Regions from separate parts of the Roseibium sp. LAB1 genome, predicted to be linked through region 1. Evidence: riboswitches for the same ligand, from Rfam matches in the RefSeq annotation. Region 1 holds a riboswitch; the other holds the start of a gene.
The links. Region 1 has a riboswitch for thiamine pyrophosphate ahead of thiM (hydroxyethylthiazole kinase). Riboswitches for the same ligand answer to the same signal wherever they lie in the genome.

Region 2: linked by a shared signal. The riboswitch ahead of thiO (glycine oxidase ThiO) and the one ahead of thiM (hydroxyethylthiazole kinase) in region 1 are both predicted to bind thiamine pyrophosphate.

The regions. Positions count from the first base shown of each region.
Region 1 is NZ_BAAGIB010000001.1:914,866-920,030, reverse strand. It holds gene ACYQ54_RS04360 (DMT family transporter) at 199-1,239, shown strand; gene ACYQ54_RS04355 (hypothetical protein) at 1,466-1,873, opposite strand; gene ACYQ54_RS04350 (Lrp/AsnC ligand binding domain-containing protein) at 1,895-2,131, opposite strand; TPP riboswitch at 2,339-2,449, shown strand; gene thiM (hydroxyethylthiazole kinase) at 2,518-3,291, shown strand; gene thiD (bifunctional hydroxymethylpyrimidine kinase/phosphomethylpyrimidine kinase) at 3,328-4,134, shown strand; gene ACYQ54_RS04335 (TRAP transporter substrate-binding protein) at 4,136-5,165, shown strand, end outside.
Region 2 is NZ_BAAGIB010000004.1:360,633-365,797, forward strand. It holds gene ACYQ54_RS23080 (thiamine phosphate synthase) at 1-510, opposite strand, end outside; gene ACYQ54_RS23085 (thiazole synthase) at 507-1,280, opposite strand; gene thiS (sulfur carrier protein ThiS) at 1,286-1,483, opposite strand; gene thiO (glycine oxidase ThiO) at 1,467-2,444, opposite strand; TPP riboswitch at 2,607-2,727, opposite strand; gene ACYQ54_RS23100 (P-loop NTPase family protein) at 2,774-3,286, opposite strand; gene ACYQ54_RS23105 (pirin family protein) at 3,445-4,380, shown strand; gene ACYQ54_RS23110 (DUF6030 family protein) at 4,349-5,165, opposite strand, start outside.

The DNA.
Region 1 (5,165 bases):
AGGTGCCGCCCGTCGGTTTGAGCGGGCGGCGTTTTTCCCGGAAGCGGACTTGCCGTCAATCCCGTTTGGTCAAATACTGAAGGCCCTTCACTTCACGCCCCGCATACTCGCATCCTGTTTGCGTGACGTTTCTTGATATGCTGCATTCGAAGGGCCAGTCGAACTGGTTCTTCCCACGGTTCATTGGACCGGTACACCGTGGGATTTGTCATTGAAAAGCCGGACCTGGAAGTTGTCATGGCGTTCTTGAGCCAGAAGTCCCGTTTTTCCGGACCTCCGGCGCCCACCGGGATGACCCGGCAGGCTCCCCTCATCGGAATATCGCTGAAAGTGGCTTCCACCATGGTATTCTTCGTCATGGCGACGGCTCTCAAGATTGCCGCGGAGCATGTGCCGATCGGTGAGCTTGTGTTCGCGCGGAATTTCTTCGGACTGTTTCCGGTGCTGATCATGGTGGCGATGCGCCGGGAGCTTGGGCTGGCTTTCAAAACGGCCAACCCACTTGGTCATCTCACCCGGGCGTCCGTCGGGCTGACGGCGATGGTCTGCGGTTTCACGGCGTTGTCCCTGCTGCCTCTGCCGGATGCGACGGCCATCGGGTTCGCATCGCCGCTCTTCGTGGTGGTGCTGGCGTTTCTTCTTCTTGGTGAAAAGGTGCGGGTCTACCGCTGGAGCGCGGTCGGTGTCGGCTTTGTCGGCATTCTGGTGGTGCTGTCGCCACATCTGGGCGATGCGGAAATAGACAACAATTCGATGATAGGTGCCTTGATCGGCGTGATGGGCGCCGGGTTTGCGGCGCTTGCCATGATCACCGTGCGCAAATTGTGCGAGACGGAACGCACGTCAACCATCGTCACCTGGTTCGCCGGAATGTCTTCGGTGCTATCGCTGCTCACGCTGCCGCTCGGCTTTCTGCTACCGGGGCAAGCGTGGATCGTGCCGGACCTGCCCACCGCCGGGCTGCTTCTGCTGATCGGTCTGGCCGGCGGTGTCGGCCAGATCCTGCTGACCCAGAGCTACCGGTTTGCCGATGCTTCCACCATTGCGCCGTTCGATTACGTCAACATGCTGTGGGCGATCATCGTCGGCTGGGTTGTCTTTAGCGAAACGCCACTGCCCGCCGTGGTGCTCGGCGCGCTGATCGTGATTGCCGCCGGCATCTTCGTCATCTACCGCGAGCACAAGCTCGGCCTGGACAGGACCAAGGCCCGCCGGGCGTCGTCGCCGTCAAAGTCTTAGGTCGAAATTTCCAGGATTACGACCTGTCCACAGTCATTCCAGACAAGTGAGGCAAAGCCGAGCGCCGATCCGGAATCCGGACTTGTTTCGCGCCATAGGCGCGGCGTTACCCGAAGAGAGAAGCGTTCGCTCCACTCACACAGATGCGCTGGATTCCGGATCTGCGCGAAGCGTTGCTGCGCTTGTCCGGAATGACGGTGGAAATGTGAAGTTTTCTATCCGGACCTTACTGCGGCTTGTACTCGAACCGTTCAACGGCGCTCTTGGTGCCGTCCTTGAAGATCAGCTGTACGCTGATCGACTGGGCCGACGCGGCTGGAAGCTCCAGATACGGCTTGTCCTTGAGTACGACGTTGGGGTTGTCCGGATCGCAGGCTTCCAGTTGCCATTCCTGGTCGATCGGGCCGTCGTTCAGTCCGTAGAAGACATAGTCGATGCCGCACTTCCAGGATTCCAGGTGCGTGAAATAGATCAGTTCCTGGCCCTGCCAGTCGCGAAAGGACACCCAGTTGGCCTTGGTGAGGTCCAGGATCTGCTTGATCTGCTCCGGCGGCATGCCTTGCGCTGATGCGGTGGTGCCGAGCGGAGCAAGGGCAAGTGTCAGGCAAAGGGCTGCTGATTTAATGAGATGCATGAAATATGTCCGGGTCTGACGTTAGAAGGCCTTGAAGGTAATGATGGTTTTGGTGTCCTGAATGCCGTCGATCGGATGGACTTTTTCGTTCACGAAATGGCCGATGTCCGATCCGTCCTCGACATAGAATTTCACCAGAAGATCGTAGTCGCCGGAGGTGGAATAGACTTCGGACGCGATTTCCGCATCGGCGATCGCGTTGGCAACCTGGTAGGTCTTGCCCAACTGGCATTTGATCATCACGAAAAACGGTACCATGGGGCGCTCCGGGCAGTTGGTGTTTGAAGTGGGTGAACGTGTCACCTGAACCATCAGCCGGGCTGTTCGGTCAGCCAGACTTGCCGGGCAACAGATTCACAAAAGCAGACTAGGACATCGCCCATCTCCTCGCGCCAGTCAATTGCCGAGTGGCCGGCCTGCACGTGCCGGGTCTTGCAATCGCGCGGACACCTTGTTAGCAGTGCAAGCATCTCATGGGGGTGCCCGGCCATGCAGGACCGGGCTGAGAGGCAGCCTGCCAACTCCTTGAACCTGATCCGGCTGATACCGGCGGAGGGATTTGAGATCATGATGCACACACCTCACCCCGCAACACGTCCTTTCCGGAATACCGGCAACGGGTTTTCCGTCACAGGAGAGCCGTCATGAGCCTTTCCGTCGCTGCGTCCACGCAGGCCCTGAGCGCCGAACAGGTCTTCACCCTTCTGGAAAGGGTGCGACAGAAAACCCCGCGCGTTCACGCCATCACAAACGCTGTCGCGCAAAGCTTCACCGCCAATGTGCTGCTTGCGCTCGGTGCCGTTCCCTCCATGACCATCGCGCGGGAGGAAGTTGCGGCTTTTGCCGGCGGGGCTGATGCGCTGCTGGTGAACCTCGGCACCCTTGACGAGGAGCGCCGTGCAGCCATTCCGCTCGCAATAGAGGCCGCCAGGACTGCCGGACGTCCGGTTTGCGTCGATCCGGTCTTCGTCAACCGGTCTCCCGTGCGCTGCGCCTATGCGCGCGAACTTATGGCCCTGAACCCGGATCTGGTGCGGCTCAATCCGGAAGAACTCACCGCTCTCTTGCCGGAGCGGGCGGATGCCGATGCATTGATCGAGGCCGGAACGGTTTTTGCCGTGACCGGCCCCGAAGACAGGGTCGAAAGCCGCGGTGAGGATTTTCTGCTGCGCAACGGCGATCCGCTGATGTCACGCGTGACAGCCACCGGCTGCGCAGGCGGTGCGGTTCTGGCAGCGTTTCTCAGTGTCGAAAAGGACCGGGCGCTGGCGGCCGCTTGCGGACTGTCCGTCTTCAACATCGCCGGCGAAATCGCAGCCGGCCGGGCAGGTGGGCCGGGCACTCTCGTGCCCGAATTGCTTGACGCGCTGTTTTCCCTAACCGACCGCGACATTGAAGCCCGTCTCAAGACCGGCTGACGCAGGCTCAGCCGCATTTACACCCAGGAGGCTTTCATGACCGCAATCGCGGTGACCATTGCAGGATCGGATTCCGGTGGCGGAGCCGGCATTCAGGCAGATCTCAAGACCTTTTCCGCCAACGGCGTCTTCGGTGCCAGCGTCATTGCGGCGCTAACGGCGCAGAACACGCTTGGTGTCAGCGCCATTCATGACGTTCCACCGGACTTCGTGCGGGCCCAGATGACGGCGGTCTTCTCCGATCTTGCAGTTACGGCAACCAAGATCGGCATGCTGTCACGCGTTGATACGATCGAGGTGGTGGCGGAGGGACTAAAGGTACTTGAGACGGGCCCGGTCGTGCTTGACCCTGTGATGGTGGCCGCTTCCGGTGACCCCTTGCTGGCGGACAGTGCGGTGGACACGTTGATCGCCCTGCTGCTGCCTCTGGCGGATATCGTTACACCGAACCTTCATGAAGCAGCCCGCATGCTGCAGGGCGAGGTTGCGGCGGATGAAGCCCAGATGCACGCACAGGCAGAGCGTCTGCTCGGTCTTGGCGCCAACGCGGTTCTGCTCAAGGGCGGACACGGGGCAGGGGCGAAAAGCGCGGATCTCCTGCTGGACCGCGAAGGCAATGCAGTCTGGCTGCGGTCCGACCGGATCAAGACAGACAACACCCATGGCACCGGCTGTACCCTGTCGTCGGCAATTGCCTCGGGTCTTGCCAAGGGGCAAGGCATGGAAGAGGCCGTGAAGTCCGCCAAATCCTACATTCAGGCCGCGATAGCTGCTGCCGATACGCTTCACATTGGCAGTGGTCACGGGCCTGTTCATCATTTCCACGCGTTCTGGAGCAAGTGAGATGACCGATCAGCCAATGACCAAAACCGGACAGATCAGCCGCAGAGGGCTTCTGGGGGCATCCGCCGCTGCCGGGGCAAGCGCATTGGCTGCCCCTGCGGTGGCGCAGGAGCAGGCGACGCTGGAATGGAAGATGGTCACCTCCTGGCCGAAAAACCTGCCGGGGCCTGGGGTCACGGCGCAGCGGATTGCAGACCGGATCGAACTGATGTCCGGTGGACGGCTGCGCGTCCGGCTTTATGCCGCTGGTGAACTGGTGCCGGCTCTGGGCGTGTTCGAGGCGGTTTCCGCAGGCACGGCGCAGATGGCGCATACGGCCTCTTTTTTCTGGCAGGGCAAGATCCCGGCTTCGGTCTATTTCACGGCGATACCCTTCGGCCTTCTGCCGCATGAGCACATCACCTGGATAGAGCAGGGCGGCGGCCAGGCGCTTTGGGACGAGCTTTATGCCCCCTTCGGGCTGCGACCCGTAATGGCCGGGAACACCGGTGTCCAGATGGGCGGCTGGTTCAAGCGCGAGATCAACACGCTGGACGACCTCAAGGGGCTGAAGATCCGCATGCCGGGCCTGGGCGGTGAAGTGATGCACCGGCTCGGGGCAACCCCTGTCAGTCTGCCACCCGGCGAATTGTTCCAGGCACTGGATAGCGGCGTGCTGGATGCGACGGAATTCCTGGGGCCATGGTCGGACCGGGCAATGGGATTCCAGAAAGCTGCCAAATCCTATTACACGCCCGGCTTCCATGAGCCCAATGGCACCGGCGAAGCGCTGTTCAACAAGGTGGCGCTGGAAGGCCTGCCGGAAGATCTTCGCGCGATCATTCTGGAAGCCTGCAAAGCCGAAAACGGCCGGTCGCTTGCCGAAAGCGAATGGGAAAATGCCGGCGCCCTGAAGCTCCTGCAGGAAGAAGACGGCGTCACCGTTCGCTCTTATCCCGATGATGTGCTGGATGCGCTGCGGGAGACCGCGGCAGTCGTGCTGGCGGAATTTGCGAGCAAGGATGCGCTCAGTCAGAGGATCTACGAAAGCC
Region 2 (5,165 bases), on a different contig from region 1:
ACCATTCTCGAACACACCCGGCAAGCGCTCCGGATTGAGACCGCCGATGGCCACCAGAGGCAGGCCACCGATTTGCTGCTTCCAGCGGCCAATCTTTTCGACACCTTGTGGCGCCCATTTCATCTCTTTCAGGATCGTCGGATAGACGGGACCAAGCGCGACATAGTCGGGCTCGACGGAAAGTGCTGTCTCCAGCTCTTCACCGTCATGTGTCGACACACCAAGCTTCAAATCCGCGTTGCGAATGGCCGCAACGTCGGCGTCGGCAAGGTCTTCCTGGCCAAGGTGGACAAAATCGCACCCCTGTTCGATCGCCAGTTGCCAATAGTCGTTTACGACAAGCTGGCAGCCGTATTTCTCGCAAACGATCTTTGATGCTGCGATTTCCTTGCGCAGGATGTCATCCGCCGCGTCCTTGATGCGCAACTGGACCAGTTTGACGCCGAGCGGTATCAACCGCGCGATCCAGTCTGAACTGTCAACAATGAGGTAAAAGGGATCAAGTTTCATTCGAAAACCGCCATTCCAAGAACCGGGGTAGAGGGAACCGCCATGTCGCGGGGTTCCAGGGGTTGTGCTTCATAGGCCAGCCGTCCGGCTTCAATTGCCTGGGCGAAAGCCCTTGCCATGGCGACAGGGTCTCCGGACTTTGCGACGGCCGTATTCAGCAGCACCGCATCGAACCCGAGTTCAAGAACCGTTGCGGCATGAGACGGACGGCCAAGGCCTGCATCCACCACCAGCGGAACTCCGCTGAAATGGCTGCGATAGGCTCTGAGGCCATCCGGATTGACCGGCCCCCTCGCCGAACCGATCGGGGCGCACCAGGGCATCAACACCTGGCAGCCCGCCTCAAGCAACCGTTCGCCGACGACAATATCGTCCGTCGTGTAGGGAAACACCTTGAAGCCGTCTTCAGTCAGAATACGGGCAGCTTCCACAAGGCCGAAGACATCCGGCTGAAGACTGTCGTGATGACCGATCACTTCCAGCTTGATCCAGTCTGTTGCGAAGAGATCCCGTGCCATCCTGGCCGTCGTCACGGCTTCTTTCACCGAGTGGCAACCAGCGGTGTTCGGCAACACCTTGACCTGAAGCTCTCGGATGAGGTCCCAGAACCGGCCACCGGCGCCGCTGCCAGCCGTCTCGCGCCGTAGGGACACTGTCAGAATTTGAGCGCCAGAGGCCTTCACAGCCTCGGCCAAAATCTGCGGAGACGGATATTGCGCTGTCCCGAGCAAGAACCTGGAGGCGACTGCTTCACCATAGAAATTCAGCAAGAGCGTTATCCTCCCTGCATCGGCGACAGGATCTCGATGCGGTCGCCAGCCTGCAGGACGCAATCGCCCCTCTCATCAGCGCTCACCAGATCGCCGTTGCGGGCTGTGGCAAGGAATTCATGGTCATAGGCCAGTTCCTCCAGAAGAGCTGCCAGCGTCGCACTGGCAACCTCCTGCGGTTCGCCGTTAATGGTTAGATTCAAGGCTCTTCTCCTGAAGATGTTGCATGATCCCGCTTGCTGCCTCGATGGCAAAATGCGGGGCAAGCAGAAAGCCGTGCCGGTAAAAGCCGTTCAAGGACAGCGTCTTGCCTGTCCAGGCGAGACGGGGAAGGTTGTCGGGATAGGCTGGGCGCAGGCCTGCACCGGTTTCGATGATCTTGGCTTCTGCAAAACCCGGATGCAGGCTATAGGCGGCGTTGAGAAGTTCCATGGTGGAGCGGACACTGACCGGGCCCCGGTCGCTGCTTTCGATCATCGTTGCTCCGACCATAAAAACCCCGTTGTCGCGAGGCACCACATAGACCGGGATACGGGGATGCAGAAAGCGCACGGGCCGCGAAAGTGTGACATCCGGTGCATGCAGGATCAGCATTTCACCTCGAACAGGACGAAGGTTCGGATCCGGAGAGGCCATTCCCGTACAATCGACGACAAGATCAGCTGCCGAGGTGAAATCCTGTGTCCCGAATCTGACCCGCGCGCCGCTTTCAGAGACCTTTGCCCGCAATGACTTGAGGGCCTGACGCGGATCGATATGGGCTTCTTCGGCGAAATAGAGCCCCTTCGCAAATCGACCTGCAAGATCCGGCTCAAGTGTGCCCAGCGCCTCACGGTCGAGCCAGGTAAAGCCACTGGTCCGGGAGGCAAATCGGCTCAGTTCGCCGGCATCACGCGGGGCAGCCACAACCAATGTTCCGTTACGCCGCACGTGCCCCGGCAGAACCTCACCCCACCAACTGATCGAGGACCGTCCGAACCGCAGGACATCTTCTTCGGCATTTTCCCTTTCACACCACGGGGCCAGCATGCCACCTGCGAGCCAGGACGCACTGGCTGACAGGTCCTGATGCTTTTCCAGCAGTTCGACCTGCGCACCGCGCGTGACAAGCTCATGCGCAAGCGCCAAACCAGCGACACCGGCCCCTTTGACGCCGATTTTCATTCCGCCCCCTCCCCCTGGGAGAACGTCAGTTGCTCGCTGCAGCGGGGGTTTGTGTGGACCGCCAGCATTCAACGCCTCTTCGCACGGACCGGTTCTGGTCCTGCTGTTCGGTCATTCAGTTCGGGAAGGTGGCCGTGGGTGACGCATTGCGGTAGCAACTGCACCTGGCCGAGAACACCTTCCCTTCGCCAGCATGACCTGGATCAGGTTCGTCGGGTCCCTGCACTGCGCGGTCGCGCCAGCAGTATCTCAGCCCCTTGTCGAGGCCCCCCGGGTGAGCCCCTGTTGTGCCGCTCGTCGGGTGCAACTGTCAAGAGACCGGACGGTCTTCAGCCCTGTTCCTGACAATCAGCCAGAAAGTCGTCGATCTCGGCAAGGGTCCGAAGACGATGGACTGTCAGATGGTGCGGAGGTTCGCGGTAGATGCGCTCCAGCTTGGCTCTGGCCGAGTGTCTGGTTCGCCATATGAAGCTCAGAAACTCGATGGTTTGCCAGTTGAACTGCTCGGGGCAACCTTCTGCCAGGTCCGGCCTGCTCTGTCCGTGGTATTTCACTGACCGCTTCAGCACCCGAAAAATGCGGCGCAGGACCGGAACGTCAAGCCAGATGAAGGTGTCGGCGCGTTCGACACGCTCCGCGTAAGTACTTGAATGGCCGCCTTCGAAGATCCAGGCATCCTTCAGATGGACCTCATGCGTCATCCGGTCTTTCTCTTCCCGCGTCCGTTCATTCCAACCGGAACGGTAGTGGATCTTATCCATATGATAGACCGGCAGTCCGGTTTTCTGGCCCAGGGCAACGGCAAGCGTGCTTTTGCCCGAGCCCGGGCCTCCAACAATCATCACGCGTTTCATGTCGCACCAAACAAAAACCAGGAAGGGCCGGTCGTTATACAGATTGCGCAGCGGATGAAAAACCGAAACAGACTGTTCAATGGACACCTCAGCTCCTCCAGCCCTATCTAGATTGCAAGACGGCATATTCTTTGATGGAGAGGCAGATGAGCTGGTTGAATACCCCTGATCCCGTGGCGGGAAATGCTGCAAGCTGTGACCCGATCGAGACGATCATCGTACCGCGAACTTCCGATCTCGGCGGTTTTTCCGTAAGGCGCGCCTTGCCATCCGCCAGGCGCCGGATGGTGGGTCCGTTCATTTTCTTCGACCAGATGGGTCCTGCCGAACTGCTGGTGGGTGGCGGCATTGATGTCCGCCCGCATCCTCACATCGGGTTGGCAACCGTGACCTATCTCTTCGAAGGAGAGATGTATCATCGTGACAGCCTCGGAACGGAGATTGCGATTGCCCCCGGTGCTCTGAACTGGATGAGCGCCGGCAAGGGCATCGTGCATTCCGAACGTGAGAGGCCGGAACGCCTGCAGGAAAAACGTCCCCTGTTCGGCCTGCAGAGCTGGGTGGCCTTGCCTAAACACCTGGAAGAGACCGACCCGACCTTCCAGCATCACGGCACCGAGGAACAGCCGGAGTTTTCCGACAAGGGCGCCACGGTCAAACTGATCGCCGGCGACCTCTACGGACACAAGGCCCCCGTCAAGACAGCCTCGGACATGTTCTATGCCGACATCTCGCTGGAACCGGGGGCGAAAATACCGCTGGATGCCGGATGGGAGGAACGCGGCCTTTATACGGTCGCGGGCCAGATCACCATCGCCGGCCAGACCTTCGATCCGGCCCAACTACTGGTGTTCAAACCGGGTGACCATCTGGTGATCGAAAACACCGCGCCTTTTCCAGCAAGGTTCGTTGTGCTTGGAGGTGAACCGATGGATGGCCGCCGCTATATCTGGTGGAACTTCGTGTCTTCATCAAAAGAGCGCATCGAGCAGGCCAAGGAAGACTGGCGGCTCGGCCGTTTTGACACCGTTCCCGGTGACGCGGAAGAGTTCATTCCCCTGCCTGAGCGTCCGGGGCCCTGACACTCCAGCCGCTTTCCAGAGGGGGCGCTTTTTCAAACCTGTCAGCGGGCCGGATCAGATCCGGCTCGCCAAAGTCCAGAATGATGTTGAGACGCTGGCTGGCCAGCGGATCACCCGTCAAATTGGGATCCTCCGGTGCAACCGATAGCCGTACACCTCGATGGGTTGTCTCAAGCTGCCTGAAACCGGAAACAGCCTCACGGAACACTTCCGGCACTGTCCAGCCATAGCGAACAGCCAGGGCGTCGATTACCAGCCAGACCGCATCCAGTCCGATCTGCATCTGGCGGGGATCTTCCACCACCAGCTTCAGTCGCAAATAGTCGATCCTGTTTTCCGAAGGTCCACGCAGCAGGAAGAAGAGAGTTGTCGAGCCATAGTCGACGCTCGGCGTGGTCAGGGGCACAAGATCGGAGGCACATTGCCAACGGTCCGCACTGAATGGTGCCCGGCGCCAACCGGGATTTCCCAATCCCAGTGATCTCAGCTCGTCACAGAGTTGGTCAGGCTGCCCCAAAAAGCTGCGCTTCAGCTCCGCGGACAGTTCCGGTTCCGGAGCCAGCAGCACTTCCTTGGCCGGAGCCTGCAGCGACGAAAGCGGGTCCGGCACCAATGGCGATGACTGGGCACTGTCTTCGTTACTCTGTTGGGCAACGTGCAGGATCAGCCCGCCACCAGCGAAACCGGCAGCCAGAAGCGCGAGAGTTCCCCAGATGTAGTACGGCGTCACGAACGGGCGGTTGCGAGACCTGGGGACATGTGGCGATTGGTCTGCCCTCTCGGTC